DNA from 2 places in the Lachnoclostridium sp. Marseille-P6806 genome. Region 2 is predicted to be linked to the other one. Evidence: riboswitches for the same ligand, from Rfam matches in the RefSeq annotation. Region 2 holds a riboswitch; the other holds the start of a gene.

Region 1 (9,798 bases), on a different contig from region 2:
AGCAGGATCAGATACTGGGAGATACCTTTGGATACCGGGACAGCCGTACAGCAGGAATGGACGAGGAGGTTTACCGCCTGATTCCGGAAAAGGAGCTGTATCAGAGAACCGGAATTCAGAAGCAGATCTTTAATACGGTATTCCAGCTGATGGCAGTAAAAAAGGCGCATCCGGAATATCTTGAACAGGCAAGAACCTTTCTGATGCTGCCGGATTATTTTCATTTTCTGCTGACCGGAGAGAAGCGTTCGGAATATACCAATGCAACCAGCACGCAGCTGGTGAATGCAGAGACAAAGGACTGGGATGATGAGGTGATAAGCCGTCTTGGTTATCCCAGAGAGATGTTTCTGCCTTTGAGCCAGCCGGGAACTCAGGTGGGCGTTTTTACAAAGGAAATCGAAAAAGAAGTGGGATTTTCCTGTCAGGTTGTACTTCCTGCTACCCACGATACGGCTTCTGCTGTTATGGCAGTTCCGTGTCAGGAGGATAACTGCCTGTACATCAGCTCCGGCACCTGGTCTTTAATGGGAACGGAAAATAAAAAGGCCATCTGCACAGAGGAAAGCCGTCAGAAGAATTTTACCAATGAGGGCGGATATGATTTCCGATACCGGTATCTGAAAAACATTATGGGACTGTGGATGATTCAGTCTGTCCGCCATGAAGAAAAGGATCAGTATTCTTTCGCTCAGCTCTGTGAAATGGCGGATGAATGCAGTGATTTTCCGTCCCGGGTATTTGTAAATGCACAGGAATTTCTGGCTCCGGAAAGTATGACAGAGGCCGTGCGCCAGTATTGCGAAAAATCGGGACAGAGAGTTCCGGAAACAACAGGAGAATTGGCAGCAGTCATCTATCAGAGTTTGGCGAAGTGCTATGGGGAGATCGTTCAGGAGATTGAGCAGCTGACGGGAGAGTACTATGATACCATTCACATTGTAGGTGGCGGGGCCAATGCCGATTATTTAAACAGACTGACTGCCAGTCAGTCAGGACGCCAGGTGCTGGCAGGACCATCGGAAGCAACGGCAATAGGAAATCTGATGGCTCAGATGATAGGAAAAGGAGAATTTGCACGGCTTATGCAGGCAAGAGCCTGTGTGGCAGAATCCTTCCCCATTCGTGAGTATCAGAAGGGCTGAAGAAGCATCATTTAGGGAACTGAAAATAGATGAAAAAAGAAGCATGACAGATGAAAAAAGAAAGCATGCGAAAGGAGACAAAAATGAATCATTATGAAGCAGCCAGAGAAAAATACCGTCTGGCAGGTGTGGACACAGAGGCAGTAATTGAAAAGATGATGAAGATTCCCGTATCCCTTCATTGCTGGCAGGGCGATGATGTAAAGGGCTTTGATCAGGACGGTCCTCTGACCGGAGGCATTCAGACTACAGGAAACTATCCGGGAAAGGCGAGAACTCCTCAGGAGCTGATGGCAGATATGGAGCAGGCTCTGAGCCTGATGCCGGGAAAAAAGAAACTGAACCTTCATGCCAGCTATGCTGTTTTTGGGCCGGGCCAGGAAGTGGATCGTGACAAGCTGGAACCGAAGCATTTTGAAAAATGGGTAGAGTTTGCAAAAAAGCATCAGATGGGCATTGATTTTAACCCCACCTTTTTCTCTCACCCGAAGGTAAAGGATGGTCTGACTTTAAGCAGTCCAGACGAGGAAACGAGAAAATTCTGGATTGAGCATGGCAAGGCATGTATCCGGATTTCTGAATATTTTGCAAAAGAGACAGGTGTTCCCTGTGTAATGAATATCTGGACCGGAGACGGATACAAGGATATTCCGGCAGACAGAATGGGACCGAGACTGCGCTATAAGGATTCTATTGAGCAGATTCTGTCTCAGCCATTTGATAAAAACCTGGTAAAGCCCTGTGTGGAATCCAAGGTATTCGGCATTGGAGTAGAGTCCTATACTGCTGGTTCCGCAGAGTTTGCATTAAGCTTTGCTGCAACCCATGACGGTGTGCTTCCGCTGATGGATAACGGTCATTATCATCCCACAGAGATGGTATCTGACAAGATTCCGGCTCTGCTGTGCTTCTTCCCGGAAATTGCTCTTCATGTAACAAGACCGGTTCGCTGGGACAGTGATCATGTTGTTCTTTACGATGATGAAACAAGAGAGATTGCCAAGGAGATTGTCCGCAATGACGCTCTGGATCGGGTATATATTGCACTGGATTATTTTGATGCCAGCATTAACCGGATTTCTGCATGGGCAGTTGGTTTCCGCAGCTTCCAGAAGGCTCTGCTTTCTGCTTTGTGCACTCCGTATGCAGAGCTTCGCAGACTGCAGGAGGAGAACCGTATGACAGAGCTGATGGTAATGCAGGAGAACCTGAAAATGTACCCGCTGGGAGAGGTTTGGGAAGAATACTGCCGCCGCTGCCAGGTAGCTGTGGACAGCCAGATGTTTGAAGAGATTGAGAAATATGAAAAGGACGTACTGTCAGTACGGAAATAATGAAAAGAGAATAGAAGAAACGAGAAAGAGTCCCCGGCAGAAAGGGAGAAGGAGGAAATAACAAGTATGAAATTTTTAGATGCAGAGTTTGTACAGGGATTTATCCGCATGGCAAATGATGGATGGGAGCAGGGATGGCATGAGAGAAACGGCGGAAATCTGTCTTACCGCGTAAAGCCGGAGGAGGCAGACAGTGTCAGAGAGAATTTTAATCCCGGACCGTGGCAGCCCATCGGCACCTCAGTGCCTGGACTGGCTGGAGAGTATTTTCTTGTAACCGGAAGTGGAAAATATTTCAGAAACGTTATCATTAACCCGGAGGATTCCATCTGCATGATTGAGGTAGATGAAAAGGGAGAATCCTATCGGATTGTCTGGGGACTGAAAAACGGCGGACGTCCTACCAGTGAGCTGCCTTCTCATCTGATGAATCACGAAGTAAAGAAGCAGGCAACCGACGGAAAATACCGTGTGATTTATCACGCTCACACAACCAATGTGATTGCTCTGACCTTTGTTCTTCCTCTGTCTGATGAGGTGTTTACCAGAGAGCTTTGGGAAATGGCAACCGAGTGTCCTGTTGTTTTCCCGGACGGAATCGGTGTAGTGCCCTGGATGGTTCCCGGCGGACGCGACATTGCCGTAGCTACCAGTGAGCTTATGAAAAAATATGATGTGGCAATCTGGGCTCATCATGGAATGTTTGCAGCAGGAGAGGATTTTGATTTGACCTTCGGACTGATGCATACCGTAGAAAAATCTGCTGAGATTCTGGTAAAAATGCTGTCTATGCAGCCGAATAAGCTTCAGACTATTACACCCCAGAACTTCCGGGATCTGGCAAAGGATTTCCGAGTAACTCTGCCAGAGAAATTCCTGTATGAGAAATAAGAGGTGACGAAAAATGGTAAGAAAAGGATTTAAAATGTTTCTTTATCCAGGCATGGAAGAGGAATATGAGAAGCGTCATAATCAGCTCTGGCCGGAAATGCGGGATATGATTCACGAGTACGGCGGACACAATTATTCCATTTATCTGGATCGGGAAACCCATGTGCTGTACGGATATCTGGAGGTAGAGGATGAGGAGCGTTGGGCTGCCTCTGCTGATACGGCCATTAACCGGAAATGGTGGGATTTTATGGCTGATATTATGGAAACCAATCCGGACAACAGCCCTGTTTGTGTGGATTTAAGCCCTGTATTTCATCTGGATTGAGGAAATACTGGACAGATTTCCTTTTTGGTGTTATTCTGTAGAAGAATAAATATGCGTAGATAAGGGAGCTTGTAGGAGCAGGCTGAGAGGAAGTAATCGAACTTCGACCAATTGTACCTGATTTGGGTAATGCCAACGTAGGGATTTCATGCTGGATACAGAATGCAGACCGTTGACAGACCGGATTCGGGATGCGAAAGTGCATCCGGGCTGATCGAAAACAGAGAGAAAGCGGCGTTTTTTTGTAAGCGTAAAGGCCTTACAGAAAACGCCGTTTTTTGTTTCATAGGAAATTACGTCCTATGAAACAAAAACGCTCCGCGAGGATCGCCATGCGGCGGTAGAGAATTTTGTCGCAGAAGCGACCCGCCGCAGGCGGAGAAGCTCGCGAGCGAGTTTCTTTCTTGTTTTTCTATATTATTTAAAGGCTCATTCGACAGATACAGCCCCTTTCAGGACGCGTAAAAAGGAGGAAATCTATGAGAGAATACACAACACAGATGGACGCTGCAAGAAAGGGAATCATTACAAAGGAAATGGAAGCAGCAGCAAAAAAGGAGCAGATGGCGCCAGAAAAGCTGAGGGCTCTGATTGCAGAGGGAAAGGCAATTATCCCCTGCAACAAGCTGCATACAAGTATTGTTCCCAATGCCATTGGTTCTATGCTGAAGACAAAAATTAACGTGAATCTCGGCACTTCCAGAGACTGGAAGGATATTGATATGGAGCTGGAAAAGGTGAGAGATGCGGTAAATATGGGGGCAGAATCCATTATGGATCTCAGCTCCTTTGGTGATACACAGAAGTTCCGCAGAAAGCTGACCGCAGAGTGTCCTGCCATGATTGGAACCGTTCCGATTTATGATGCTGTTGTTTATTATCATAAGCCGCTTAAAGAAATTACCTCAGAGGAATGGATTAAGATTGTGGAAATGCATGCCCAGGACGGTGTGGATTTTATGACCATTCATGTGGGAATCAATCGGAATACAGCAAAGCGTTTTAAGGATGCGAAGCGTCTGACTAACATTGTTTCCCGCGGCGGCTCTATTATTTTTGCCTGGATGGAAATGACAGGGGAGGAGAATCCTTTCTATGAGCATTATGAGAGAATTCTCGATATCTGCAGAGAGTATGATGTGACGCTGAGTCTGGGAGATGCATGCCGTCCGGGATGTCTGGAGGACGCCTCTGATATTTCCCAGATGGAGGAGTTAATTACTTTGGCAGAGCTGACAAGACGGGCCTGGGAAAAGGATGTACAGGTTATGATTGAAGGGCCGGGACATATGCCTTTGGATCAGATTGCTGCCAATATGAAGATTCAGCAGACAGTCTGCAAGGGTGCTCCTTTCTATGTACTGGGACCTCTGGTAACGGACATTGCACCGGGATATGATCACATTACAGCAGCGATTGGCGGAGCGATTGCAGCCGCAGCAGGAGCCTCTTTCCTCTGCTATGTAACTCCGGCAGAGCACCTGCGTCTTCCGGATGTCAATGACGTGAAAGAGGGAATTATTGCATCAAAAATTGCAGCCCATGCAGCAGATATTGCAAAAGGAATCAAGGGCGCAAAGGAATGGGATAAGGCTATGAGTACGGCACGGAAGAAGCTGGACTGGGAAGAAATGTTCCGGCTTTCTATTGATCCGGAAAAGGCCAGGGCTTACCGGGCATCTGCAAAGCCGGAAAAAGAGGACACCTGTTCCATGTGTGGAAATTTCTGTGCAGTGAAAAATATGAACCGGATTCTGGATGGAGAAATTGTTAATATTTATGATGAATGATAAAGTTTTCAGCTTGAAAGGGCAGAAAATTTGAATGAAAAATGGAGAGAAGATATGAAGCTGGATTTGAGGGTGTATGCAGTAACAGATCGGACCTGGACAGGAGAAAAATCTCTGTTCTGTCAGCTGGAGGAGGCTTTGCAGGCAGGGGTCACTCTGGTGCAGTTAAGAGAAAAGAAGCTGGATGACGATGCATTTTTAGAAGAGGCAAGGCAGATAAAGGCTTTGACAGATTCCTATGGGGTTCCTCTGATTATTAACGATAATGTGAAGGTAGCTCTCGCCTGTGATGCAGCGGGAGTTCACATTGGTCAGGAGGACATGGATGCAGCCTGTGTACGCCGCCTTCTGGGCCCTGACAAAATCCTGGGTGTCACTGCAAAGACAGTGGAGCAGGCAAGGAGGGCAGAGAAGGCCGGGGCAGATTATCTTGGATCCGGCGCAGTTTTTGGCTCCTCCACAAAGAGGGAGGCCCTTCCTATGACTATGGAGAGGCTGAAGGAGATCACTGCTTCTGTATCGATTCCTGTAGTGGCAATCGGAGGAATTCACAAGGGGAATATCCGTCAGCTGAAGGGAACCGGCATTGCAGGAGCCGCTGTAGTATCTGGTATTTTTGGAGCAGAGGATATTAAAAAAGCAACAGCTGAATTGAGAAGTGCAGTAGAGGAAATTTTGTAACAGTTCAGGACGGGGCATCTTCTTGTCCGGCAAAGCCGAACAAGAAGCATCGGAGATTCCTCCGATGTGAGAACTGGAAGAAAGACCCGCTTACAAGCAAGCTTGACACGGATTTTTCTTCCAGTTCTTACGCCGTCCGGAATAGTTACGGGCAGATTACGAAATAGAGGAGGAAGAAAAATGACCAGAAAAACTGTGCTGACTATCGCTGGATCAGATTCCAGCGGAGGAGCCGGAATTCAGGCTGATTTAAAGACTATGACGGCCCTGGGGCTTTATGGAATGAGCGTTATCACAGCATTAACAGCGCAGAATACCATGGGTGTGTCCGGTATTTTCGACGTGGATCCTGCATTTACAGCCAGTCAGATGGACTGTGTTTTTCAGGATATTTTTCCGGATGCAGTTAAAATCGGAATGGTTTCCCAGAAAAAAATGATAGGGGTAATTGGCGATAAACTGGAGGAATATCAGGCGAAAAATATTGTCCTGGATCCAGTCATGGTATCTACCAGTGGAAGTCGTCTTCTGGCGGAGGATGCCATGGATGCGCTGGCGGAAAGGCTGCTTCCTCTGGCAGCTGTTATGACACCGAATATTCCGGAGGCAGAAATTCTCTGGGGAAGAAGCATTGAAAATGAAAAGCAGATGGAGGAGGCAGCCCGGGGCATTGGAGAGAAGTACGGCGGCGCAGTTCTTGTAAAGGGAGGACATCAGGTGGCAGAGGCCAACGATGTGCTTTATCAGAATGGAAGGCTTATTTGGTTCCGAGAAAAGCGTATTGACAGCATGAATACCCATGGAACAGGCTGTACCCTTTCCAGCGCGATTGCATGCGGGCTCGCCATGGGAAAAAGTGTTGAGGAGAGTGTCCGCGCGGCAAAAACATATTTGACAGGAGCTCTTGCATCCGGGCTGGATCTGGGAAAGGGAAACGGCCCCCTGGATCATTGCTTTATGGTGAATTCTGCGGTATACTCATAGACAGATTGGAAAAGCGGAATCCAGTGGAAAAAGAGCAGAAATGCGGAGCAAAACTCTAAATGCCTGACAGGATGGAATCCGCAGAAAGAAGAGGTCTTGATATGAGTGAAAAATATGTGGTAGACAGTCTGGGGGATAAGTGCCCTGTGCCGGTTGTAAAAGCGAAAAAGGCTTTGGACAAAGCCATGCCAGGAGACGTGATTGAGGTTCATGTAGACAATGATATTGCGGTTCAGAATCTGCGAAAGCTGGCATCTAATATGCAGTGCAGCTCTGTAGACAGACAGCTGGAGGCAAAGCATTTTGTAGTGGAAATTACAGCAGGAGAAGCAGGAGGCGGTCGTGAAACAACAGGGGCGCTGGCTGGAGATACTGGTGTTTCTCAGGCCGGCACTGCAGATCCGTTTCACGGAATCTTCTGTGGAATTGGAGGCAGTCCGGCAGAAAAATCTTATCTGGTGGCTGTCGCATCGGATACGATGGGAGAAGGGGATCCGGCACTGGGGAAGATTTTAATGAAGGGATTTCTGTATGCCCTCAGTCAGATGGATACCCTTCCTGAGACCATTCTTTTCTACAATGGAGGCGTAATGCTGACAACAGAAGGCTCGGAATCTCTGGAAGATTTAAAGGCAATGGAAGAACAGGGCGTAAAGATTTACTCCTGCGGAACCTGTCTTGATTTTTATGACAGAAAAGATCTTCTGAAGGTGGGCGAAGTAACGAATATGTACACCATTGTGGAGCTGATGGCAAAGGCAGAAAAGATTCTTAAGCCATAAGAAGAGGAGGGCAGACAGATGATTTCTATTTTATGTTTTGGAGATTCGAATACCTTTGGTTCCAACCCGGCAGGCGGACGTCACAGAAGAAATGTCAGATGGACCGGCGTTTTGCAAGAACTGTTGGGAGAACAATATTATGTGATAGAAGAAGGCATGGGAGGACGCACAACGGTTCACGACGATCCCTTTGAGCCAAACCGCTGTGGAAAAATGGCGCTTCCGATTGCCCTTCAAAGCCATATGCCGCTGGATTTGGTGATTGTAAGCCTGGGAACCAATGACTGTAAGCTGAACTTTCATCTGTCTCCGGAGTTGGTTGCCAAAGGGGCAGAGTGTCTCTGCCGCATGATCAAGGAATACGATTACCGGGGCGGGAAGGCGCCGAAAATTCTTCTGGTATCACCGATTTTAATTGGAGAAGATCTGGAAAATTGTCCCTTTGAGAGCTTTGATCAGACATCTGTGGAGCTGGCTTCTCAGCTGGCCCCCTGCTTTCGGGCAGTGGCAGAGCGCCAGGGCTGCCTGTATCTGGATGCGGCCTCCGTTGCCTCACCAGGCTCTGACCAGCTTCATATGGATGCGGCTTCTCACCGGGCTCTGGCTGAAAAACTGTGTGAGATGGTGCGGGCGGAATTTGAGTGAGGGAAAACCCTTGACATTTCCTCCTCCCGCCGCTATAATTTCCCGTAACAGCAGATCTATTTATATGCTATCAGGCGATGAAGGGAAGAAGTAGCAGTCTGAGACCCCACACAGAAAGCAGCCGGAAGATGAGAGGCGCGTGGAGGACAGCTTGTGAATACATCCTGGAGCTTCACACCGAACAGAGGCAGGACTTGCAGAGATTTTGCCAATCAGTAGGCTGTGACGGTCAGAGGCATCCGTTATTGTGCCGGAACATATCCGCGAGGAAGCGGTCAGCAGAGCTCATTTCAGAAGCTGCAGAGGCTGGCGGTTTTCTGATGGAGTGCTCCATGAGGCAGTCGGTGAAAACCGTCTGCGAATAAAGGTGGTAACACGGGGAACAGTGTCCTCGTCCTTTTGAAACAGCAAAGGGACGGGGACTTTTTCAGTTCATAGGAAATTACGTCCTACTTGTTTCACCATTAAGAAGACCCTGATCCCGCAAGAACAATACAGATACGAAATGAAAGAGAGGAAACAAACATGAATTGTTATGACGAGCTGGTAGCCCGTGGTCTGATTGCCCAGGTTACAAATGAAGAAGAAATCAAAAAAATGGTAAATGAGGGAAAGGCAACCTTCTATATCGGCTTTGATCCGACAGCAGACAGCCTGCATGTTGGTCATTTCATGGCTCTTTGTCTGATGAAGCGTCTGCAGATGGCAGGAAATAAGCCGATCGCTCTGATTGGCGGCGGAACTGGAATGATTGGAGATCCTTCCGGACGTACCGATATGCGTCAGATGATGACTCCGGAAATGATTCAGCACAACTGCGACTGCTTTAAGGTACAGATGAGCAAATTTATTGATTTCAGTGATGACAAGGCTCTGATGGTAAACAATGCAGATTGGCTGCTGAAGCTGAATTATGTGGAGCTGCTTCGCGAGGTAGGCGCATGCTTTTCTGTAAATAACATGCTGAGGGCAGAGTGCTACAAGCAGCGTATGGAAAAGGGACTGAGCTTCTTAGAGTTTAACTACATGATCATGCAGAGCTATGACTTCTATATGCTGTTCCAGAAATACGGCTGTAATATGCAGTTCGGCGGTGACGATCAGTGGAGCAACATGCTGGGCGGTACAGAGCTGATTCGCCGCAAGCTGGGCAAGGATGCTCATGCGATGACCATTACCCTGCTTTTAAATTCCGAAGGCAAGAAGATGGGCAAGACT
Region 2 (9,798 bases):
TTCAGTTCATCCTCCCAGCTTCTTTGCCCGCTTGCATATTCAAAAATGCCTCTGGCTGCCGTTCCGCCGGTGCGTCCTACTTTCCGGGCCAAACGGGCTGCCTTCTCCTCGCCGCCCTTCTGAAGAATCAGAATCTTGCGGATTCGCGGATACATATCCCGCTTTCTGGCTGCACACAGCTCATTTCCCTCCAAACGCACAGAGATTCCGTCCTGTCTCAGCTTTCTGAAAAATCTCTTCTGCAGACAGCTGTCTGCAAAAACAGATGTAAAAGTGACAACCACCTCATCTCCCCAGGCGCAGACTGCACATTTCACCGGCTGTTTTCTGGAAACGCCGATCATCATATGAAACCGCTTAACATCCTCTTTGTACTGCGGATCCATTGATATGGGGCCAATATTGGAAAGAGTCATGGTATAGGCCCGATCCTTCATTCCGAAAATCATCCGAAGAACCGGAGCTTTGATAAACAGGGGAATTGCCCTTAAATACCATTTTTTCTCATTTGACACATTATAGGAAATATTCTGCTCCAGCTTTTCCTTGTCAATTTTCCGATCCATCTGCCGGCTGATTTTTCCAAGAAGCGTATCAAAATCCATGTGAGGATCTGAAAAAAGCTGTCCAATCATCGTTACCGCGAAAAAATTCGCCATCGTCTCAGAACCGAAAAAGGCCCTCAAATTAATGGGGAGATTCAAAACCACAGGAAGCTTTCCTGCTCCTCCGCGAAGATACTCCTGCCAGATGGACCAGATCAGAACAGCTGCCAGATACTTTGTCACACTGACCTTGTGGCTTTTGCACACCTGCTTCAGCTGCGCCAGATTCACATAGCCATGAAGCACCTGACCAGTTCCCAGAGGCAGATACGCCCCCTCCAGGCGATAGGCAGGACGCGAGCTGTAGCTTTTATGCTTCATTTCCCGATAATTTTCCAGATAACTGTCCTCTGTATGAAAACGAAGCTGTGCCTCGTCCCGATCATCCTCCGAGGTCCATTCATCAGAAGCCTCTCCTCGTTTCAGATTCAGATACTGGGCAGTCAGGCTTTTCAGAAAATTCGCAGCCCCCAGGCCATCTGTCAGCGCATGAAACACCTCCAGATTAATCCGGTTCCCATAATAGGAAACCCGGAAAAGAAAACGCTGGCTTCCATGAGGATCCAGATACCGGCAGGGATAGGTATTCTCCCGCTGTACCCTGGGGATCCTGGTATTCTCCTCAAAGTAATACCAGAACAGGCCCCGGCGCAGCTTCACCCGAAAATTCCTGATATGGGGCAGAATATCCTCCAGCGCCTGCTGCAGAATGTCCGGATCCACCGGCTCCTTCAGAGTCACAGAAATGCGAAATACCTGGCTCATCTGCTCATTGGCAATAACCGGGAAAATTTTCGCCGTATTATCCAGTCTCCTCCAACGTTTTCTCCATTTTTTTCTTTCCATGAGATCCCTCACTTTTCTCTGGGAAATTCCAGAATCATATCATACCAGACTGCTCCGCCGTGAACCGACTGGGACAGTCCCAGATTTTTGTAGCCAAATCTCTCATAAAAGCCAATCAAACGATCCTTGCAGGTCAAAATCAGACCCTCTCTGCCCTTTTCCTGAGCGTCTGCAATCAGATGCTCCATCAGACGGGAAGCCAGTCCCTGATGCTGATATTCCGGAATCACATCCAGGCCGAAAATACTCTGATAAATCCCGTCCTCCTTGTGATATGATGCGTCCTCAAACATTTCGTCAAAGATTACCCGGCTGTCGGTTACACATCCGTTGATAAATCCGATGATTTCTCCTTCCTTTTCCGCCACAAAAAAGCTGTCCGGAAATGTGGAAATCCGCTGTAAAAAGGATTCCCTGGGCGCCGCTTCTGCTTTCGGAAAGCAAACCGCCTCCACCTGAGTTACTGCATCAAGATCCTCCAGCTTAACTTTTCTAATTAAAATTTCCATCCTGCATATCCTCTGTCTCTTTCCTGATAGTATTTCATATGCTTCACGCAACTATTCAAAACGAACCCTATGCGCGGAAATAATACCCTACGCCCCATTTGGTATGCACATATTTGGGATCGCTGGGACTTGGCTCAATCTTTTCTCTCAGGCGGCGCACATGTACATCCACCGTCCGCACATCACCAGACTCAGATGCCTTATTTCCCCAGACAAAGCTAAGAAGGCTTTCCCGGCTGTAAACCTTATTGGGATTGCACACCAGAAGCTCCAGGAGGTCAAACTCCTTCGCTGTAAGATTGATTTCCTTTTCTCCGATAAAAACTCTTCTGCCCTCCCGATCCAGCTTCAAATCTCCAGCTGTGATCATCTTTGTCTCTGCCTGACCGCCTCTGCGCGACTTTTTCGAGCTGCGGCGCATAATTGCCTTGATACGCGCCTTCACCTCAAGGATATTGAAGGGTTTTGTAATATAATCATCTGCACCGTATTCCAGTCCCAGAATCTTATCCATGTCTCCGCCCTTGGCCGTCAGCATAATCACTGGCATTTCTGAAAACTCACGAATTGCCTGACACACCTCAAATCCATCATATTTAGGCAGCATCACATCCAGAAGTACTACATCATACTCCGTCTGCTTTGCCAGATTAATTGCTTCTTCGCCGTCATAGGCGCAATCTACTTCCATTCCATCCTGCTCCAGGCTGAAACGAATCCCCTTTACAATCAGTTTTTCATCATCTACCACCAGAATCTTTGCCATTACTCTCTCTCCTGCCAAACGCTCTATTTATACCTCAATCTGATCCTTCAGTTTTCGGAAAGAAGCCTCCTTGATTCCAGGAACATTCATAATATCCTCAATCCTTGAAAAAGCCCCCTGTTCTGTCCGGTAGCGGATAATATCCGCTGCCCTGGACTCCCCAATCCCTGTCAGTGTCATAAGTTCTTCTTTAGAAGCTGAATTAATATTTACTTTTTTCATCGGAACAGCCCCTCTGTCCTGGCTGTATGCATCTGCTGCTCCAAAGCCGCTTCCGCCAGTTTCCGGAACCGTATCTGACCCGATTTGTCCGTTCCAGGAAGGATCCGATGCCTGCGCCTCGTCCGGGACAAGAATCTTCATCCCGTCAAAAACCGGCTCTGCCAGATTCAGATATTCTGGCCTTGCTTCTTCGGTGAAACCGCCTGCCAGCTCCACAGCCTCAAAAATCCGCTGTCCTTCCTCCAGCTTATAAACGCCGGGACTTGTCACCTGACCGCAGACATAAACATAGCAGGAGGTATCCCCACTGTCAGAATCCCTTCCGCCTGTCTCTCTTCGTTCCGTCAGATCTTCTCCTGAAGCCGCCTCTGCAGTTCCCATCTTTTTTTCTTCGGAAGCTCCGTCGGCAGCTGCCTCCTGTTTTTCTTCAGAAAGCCCATCTGAAACTTTCGCCTGTTTTTCTTCGGCAGCTTTGTCTGTGCCGCCTTCACTTTCTGTAAATGCCTCTTCCTCCAGGAAACCCTCTGCATGAGAAAATCGTTCTTCTGCCACAGGAGAATCCTTTGTTCTGCAGCTGTAACAGCAGCCTCCTACTGCAAACACCAATCCCAGTGCCAGCCATCTGACCGCTTTCATCCAGGTTCTGCTTTCCGATAAGTTTTGATTCATAGTTTTCCCTCCGTTCCGGAGAGAATCCCAATTCAGCCTGATTCTATTCTACCGAAATCCCCCTGCAAATACAAGCGGTATTTTCGAGTAATCGTTCAGTCCGGCGCTTCTTGTCCGCTGTAAGCAGGTAAGAAGATGCATGGCTGAACGGCAACAGCTTGACAATCTTTTTACCCTAGAGTATACTTTTTTCATAAACGGCGTTTTTAATATCTGCCGTCATATTCTATACAACACGCTAGGGGTGCCTTTACTGGCTGAGAATGGCGGCTTTCGCCTGACCCTCATCACTTGATCCGGATCATACCGGCGTAAGGAAGCATGATACTTACCGTAAAGTCCCCCTGTGCTGTTATTCACAAAGGAGGCTTTTTTTATGTCAATTGTTACTGCTGACGGCGGCCTGACCGCTCTTGGCTATGGACTCAGCATTCTGGCTGCTGCTCTTTTCTTTTTTATTGCCGGCATGATCTCCCGGAATCAAAAAACAAAAATCTCTGCCAGACAGCTGGTTTTCTGCGGAACTGCCATGGCCCTTGCTTACATTGCTTCTTACATCCGCCTGATTCCCAAAATGCCCTATGGCGGTTCTGTCACACTGTTCAGTATGCTTTTTATCTGTCTGATTGGTTACTGGTACGGAGTTCGAGCCGGAATCATGACCGGCCTGGCCTATGGCATTCTTCAGTTTATTCAGGAACCCTATGTCCTTTCCCTGTTCCAGGTATGCTGTGACTATGTTCTGGCCTTTGCAGGACTGGGGCTTGCCGGACTGTTCTCCAAATCAAAAAACGGTCTGGTCAAAGGATATCTCCTGGGAATTCTGGTTCGCGGCCTGTTTCACGTCATTGGCGGCTATCTCTACTGGATGGACTATATGCCGGAGAATTTCCCCCAGCAGCTGGCTATGCTTTACCCGATTGTCTATAACTATTCCTATATTCTGGCAGAAGGCATCCTGACGCTTATCGTCATCTCTCTTCCGCCGGTAAAAAAAGGCCTGACACAAATCAAGGCACTGGCGCAGGGGTAGGAAAAAACTCCTGTTTCTTATAACAATACCCTCATCTGAAATGGAAAAACAGCAGACCGGTATCATTTTATACCAGAACTGCTGTTTTTCACATTCTGTAATTGTTCAGAACGGGGCATCCTCTTGTCCGGCAAAACCATCAGGAAGCATCAGAGCTTCCCTCGCTGATAACTCTTTGTCACGGAATCCACACACCGTTTTCTGCAAAAGAATACATCACATCACCAATCTGACAGCTTTCATTTACAGCCATTTTTCCATCTTCCTTTAGATAATACCAGTTTTCTCCCAGCTGAAGCCATCCTGTTTTCTTCTGGTAATTCTCATAGTAGTACCAGCTTCCGTTAATCGGTCTCCATCCAGTTCCCGGAAATAAATGAGTGTAATCGGCAAAGGCAATTTCAATGCAGACCTTCCCCGTAATTCCCGCAACCGTTCCGTCCTTGGTGTACTGCCAGATTGTGCGGTTGGGATATTCGTTCACCGATGTTTCATATCGGGCATACCAGATATCATAGGGAATCTGGGATGTATCCATATGTCTGGTCAGCCACTCATTATTTGCATACACAACCGGTCTGTAACCGGCTTCTGCAATCACCTGGCAGAATGCATTCACCTGACTGGTAATCTCCTGAGGCGTTTTTCCCATATCCAGCAGATACTGAGACTCCACATCATAGGCCACCGGATAGGAAACGGGATAATCCTTAATCTGCTCCAGAACAAACCGGGCTTCCTGCCTTGCTGTCTCCTCATCTAACGCCTGGGTATAGAAAAAGACGCCAGTTCGGATTCCGTGGGCTGACGCAGCCTGCATATTTGCTGCAAAATACGGATCCAGATCATTGAGATAGCCCAGCCGAACCATCGCAAAGGTTACGCCGTCCCCGCGAACCTGATTCCAGTCAATCTCCCCTGCTTTATTCTGATACTTTGAAATCGTAACGCCCTTTGCCAGCGCCCCCTCCACAGCTGTTCCATTGGCCCGGATAAACTGTCCGTTCGTCACAGTCAGCTGTTCAGGAAGCTCCGCACGGGCAGTCATTACCGGCGTCTGCAGCGCCATAAGGGCACAAAGTCCCGCTGCTGCAGCCCTCCGCAGTCTCCCTCTCTTTCTGAACATATGCCTTCATCCTTTCCTAATTGACAAATTGTATCTGTTCAGGACGGCGGGAGATCTGGCAGAAAAATTCGTGTCAAGCTTGCTTGCAAGCGGGTTTTCCTGCCAGCTCTCACATCGGAGGAATCTCCGATGCTTCTTGTTCGGCTTTGCCGGACAAGAAGATGCCCCGTCCTGAACAGTTACATTGATTTCAATATAGGACACTTTCTGATAAAAAACAATGAAATGTTCATTACATTTTTATTACAATTATACTGTGACAGAAAAGCTGTCTATTCTTGTTTTTCCTGATTACCAAACAATGCTTCTGCATATGCCACCGAGGCCATCGCATCCCGGCAATATCGATCCGCCCCCATAGTATCTGCATATTCCTGGGTCAAAACAGCTCCTCCCACCATAACGCGAGCCCAGGGAGCCTTTTCCCTCAGCTGTCTTATGGTTTCCTCCATGCTGGGAACCGTTGTTGTCATCAAAGCGCTCAACCCCACCAGGCGAACCTGATTTTTTACTGCTTCTTCCACAATTCGTTCCGGCGGCACGTCCTTTCCCAGATCCAATACCTCATAGCTGTAATTTTCCAACAGCACCTTCACAATATTTTTTCCAATATCGTGAATATCACCCTTAACCGTTGCCAGAATAATCGAACCCTTGCTTTCCTGCTTTACTCCGCTTGCAGCCATTTTTTCTTTGATAATGTCAAAGGCAGCTCTGGCCGCTTCCGCGCTCATTAACAGCTGAGGCAAAAACAGCGTTCCCTGTTCAAATCCCTTTCCCACCCGATCCAGGGCTGGAATCATGTGACTGTTAATGATTTCCAGAGCATCCTTCTCTTTCAAAAGCTCACCTACTGCAGCCGATGCCTGTTCCCGCAGTCCTTTCTCAATTCCTGTCTCCAGGGCTTCTGCTGGGCCGCCTTCCCTGGCCGCCGCTTCCACAGAAGCTCCTTCTGGAGACGACGGGGATTTTGAAAACTGACTGCCTGTCTGTGTTCCGGCTCTGTTCTGCTGTCCATATTTCTGAATATACTCCCCGCACTGAGGATCCAGATCCATCAGCGCCCGGAAGCTGTAATATGCCCGCATCATAGCTTCTGAATTGGGATTTATAATCGCAGCATTCAGTCCGCACTCCATAGCCATTGTAAAGAAAGCACTATTGATAATCTCTCTCTGAGGCAGGCCAAAGGAAATATTAGAAACACCCAGAATGGTTTTTCCTCCCAGTTCATCCCGGACGCGGCGCAGGGTTTCCAGAGTTGTCAAAGCTCCTTTACTGTCAGAGCTTACTGTCAGGCAGAGCGCGTCAATCAGAATATTTTCCGGTCCAATTCCATACTCCTCCGCTCTGCGGAAAATCTTCCGGGCTATTTCCAGCCTTCCTTCTGCTGTTTCCGGAATTCCGTTTTCATCCAGACAGAGAGCCACAACCACGCCGCCGTACTTCTTAACCAGAGGAAATACAGCCTTCATAGACTCCTCTTTTCCATTGACAGAATTAATCAGCGGCTTTCCATTATAGACCCGCATGGCCCGCTCCATAGCAATCGGATCCGAGGTGTCCAGCTGCAGGGGCAGATCCAGAATGCTCTGCAGCTCCCGCACCACCTCTTCCATCATAGACGGCTCGTCAATTTCCGGAAGCCCTACATTTACATCCAGCACGTGAGCACCATTCTCCTGCTGGGTCACACCCTCCTGAAGAATGTATTCCAGATTGTGTTCCCGAAGAGCCTGTTTAAATTTCGATTTTCCTGTAGGGTTAATCCGCTCCCCGATAATTACTGGGGTTTTTCCGATTTCTACTGCCTGGGCAAAGGAGGATACCACCGTTCGCCTTTTCCTGATAACAGGAACTGGTATTTTCGTCCTGCAGCGTTCATACACCTTTCGAATATGCTCTGGCGTCGTACCGCAGCAGCCGCCTGCAATCCGCGCTCCCATATCCACAATTTCTTCCATGATAGCCGCAAATTCTTCTGCGTCAATATCATACACCGTTTCCCCGTTTTCACTGCGGGGAAGGCCTGCATTGGGATTGACCATAACGGGAATAGAGGAAACCGCCAGAAGCTCCTGCAAAATCTCCCGCATCTGTGCCGGTCCCAGACCGCAGTTCATTCCCAAAACATCAACGCCAAGACCTTCCAGCATGGCTGCCACAGAAGCCGGACTTCCTCCAGTGAGCAGTTTTCCTCTCTCATCAAAGGTTACTGTCACAAATACAGGAAGACTGCAGGCCTCCTTTGCCGCCAGCACTGCTGCCTTTGTCTCGTAAGTATCGCTCATGGTTTCGATCAAAATCAGATCTGCGCCTGCCTCCACCCCTGCTTCTACCACCTCCCGGTACAAGCTGATCGCATCCTCAAACTCCAGATCCCCCAGAGGCTTCAGCAGCTTTCCTGTCGGGCCCATATCCAGAGCCACATATGCCTTTTTCCCAGAAAGAGCAATGGCCTCTCTGGCATTTTTCACTGCAGCCTCAACCACCGGCTTTAATGGATACTTCGTATGTTCATTATATTTCAGCCGATCCACCCCAAATGTATTGGTGGTCACAATATCTGCCCCTGCCTCCAGATAATCCCGGTGAATCTGCACCAGCACCTCTGGATGGGTCATATTCCAGACACCGGGCAGTTCTCCCGGCTTAAGCCCTGCCTGCTGCAGAAGGCTTCCCATTCCGCCGTCACAAAACAGGATTCTCTTTTCTAATTCCTGTAAAATACTCATATTTTCCCTTCCGCGGTTTTCCTGCCCGCATCTCTCTTTCTTATCTCCGATATACACAGTCTTTTTTCTGGCAGATTTCACAGCCCTGAATTCTACAGCTTACAGGAATATCACTGATTCCAATTACTGCTGTTATGGATTTGGAGGGCGCCATCAAAAGACTGTCTGTCAGGGTCACGCCGATTCTCCTTCCCAAATCAAGAGCAGGTACCAGCTGTCTCTGACATTCCAGAGAAAAATCCCCATAACCGGGACTGAATCTCGGGCGCAGGTATCGCCCCTGTTTTTGATATTCCTCTTTCAGCTCCCTGTTTTTTTCATCACAGAATTCCTCCAGAAAGGCAACTGAGACTGCCTGAAATACCACGGCCTTGCTCATCTGCAGTTTTCCGTACCGATGCAGCATGATATCCACCTGACTGCCAAGAGTCGCTGCAAACAGCAAAGCCCCTGTACAGTCTTTCAGATTCCGCCCCAGGCTGCGGCTTCTTGCTGTGATGGCTCCTATCCGTATTTCATCCCCCTCCAGCTCCAGCGGAAATTCCCGCCAGACTGCCCGGGGTGCGGCACACTGCTCCAGCTCCCGCTTGCATTCTTCAATCAGAAACTCTACATTTTCTGGAACCGGCTGTCCCTTGCAGCCAAGATAACGTAAAATCTCTGCCTGGTTCCATTTCCAAACACCCTCATTCATATTCCTGTCCTGCCTTTTTCTGCTGCTTTATCCGCAATCTCGCCTCAGTATTTCCCGGCTGTCTTTTCTGCGTCTCTCCTAGCATTTTCCGGCTGCCCTATCCAAAGTTCCTTCCGGACTTGCCTGCTTTTGCCCTTACTGCATCCTTTACCGCACAATCTCAGAAAGGCTGTTCTTAATCTGTGCCGCCACATCCGGCTTATTCATAGAATATACATGAATTCCGTTTACATGATTCGCTATCAAATCGATAATCTGCTCTGTAGCATAGGCAATGCCAGCCTGCTTCATAGCCGCCGGATTGTCTCCAAACCTGTCTACAATTGCCTTAAACCGGGAGGGAAGATATGTTCCTGACATGGAGCATATCCGCTTAATCTGAGCAGAATTTGTCACTGGCATAATTCCTGCAATCACCGGCACCATAATTCCCTTTTCCCGGATTCTGTATAAATAATTGTATAAAATATTATTATCAAAAAACATCTGCGTCGTCACAAAATCACAGCCGGCCTCCACCTTTTCCTTCAGATGCTGAATGTCCGCTGTTTTATTCACGGACTCCACATGACCCTCCGGATAACAGGCTGCGC

What was found. A riboswitch is a leader RNA that binds a small molecule or an ion and turns the genes downstream of it on or off. The one in region 2 is predicted to bind thiamine pyrophosphate.
Region 1: linked by a shared signal. The riboswitch ahead of thiC (phosphomethylpyrimidine synthase ThiC) and the one ahead of ACESON_RS14270 (energy-coupled thiamine transporter ThiT) in region 2 are both predicted to bind thiamine pyrophosphate.

Annotation. Positions count from the first base shown of each region.
Region 1 covers NZ_CAXSLG010000001.1:158,577-168,374, reverse strand. The annotation lists gene rhaB (rhamnulokinase) at 1-1,145, shown strand, start outside; gene ACESON_RS00705 (L-rhamnose isomerase) at 1,229-2,479, shown strand; gene rhaD (rhamnulose-1-phosphate aldolase) at 2,546-3,370, shown strand; gene rhaM (L-rhamnose mutarotase) at 3,384-3,698, shown strand; TPP riboswitch at 3,750-3,859, shown strand; gene thiC (phosphomethylpyrimidine synthase ThiC) at 4,178-5,488, shown strand; gene thiE (thiamine phosphate synthase) at 5,543-6,169, shown strand; gene thiD (bifunctional hydroxymethylpyrimidine kinase/phosphomethylpyrimidine kinase) at 6,350-7,153, shown strand; gene yedF (sulfurtransferase-like selenium metabolism protein YedF) at 7,255-7,935, shown strand; gene ACESON_RS00670 (SGNH/GDSL hydrolase family protein) at 7,954-8,580, shown strand; gene tyrS (tyrosine--tRNA ligase) at 9,106-9,798, shown strand, end outside.
Region 2 covers NZ_CAXSLG010000012.1:50,235-60,032, reverse strand. The annotation lists gene ACESON_RS14290 (hypothetical protein) at 1-1,451, opposite strand, end outside; gene ACESON_RS14285 (GNAT family N-acetyltransferase) at 1,460-1,960, opposite strand; gene ACESON_RS14280 (response regulator) at 2,028-2,726, opposite strand; gene ACESON_RS14275 (helix-hairpin-helix domain-containing protein) at 2,754-3,617, opposite strand; TPP riboswitch at 3,848-3,952, shown strand; gene ACESON_RS14270 (energy-coupled thiamine transporter ThiT) at 3,994-4,650, shown strand; gene ACESON_RS14265 (GH25 family lysozyme) at 4,829-5,776, opposite strand; gene ACESON_RS14260 (homocysteine S-methyltransferase family protein) at 6,049-8,511, opposite strand; gene ACESON_RS14255 (Vitamin B12 dependent methionine synthase activation subunit) at 8,552-9,205, opposite strand; gene metF (methylenetetrahydrofolate reductase [NAD(P)H]) at 9,353-9,798, opposite strand, start outside.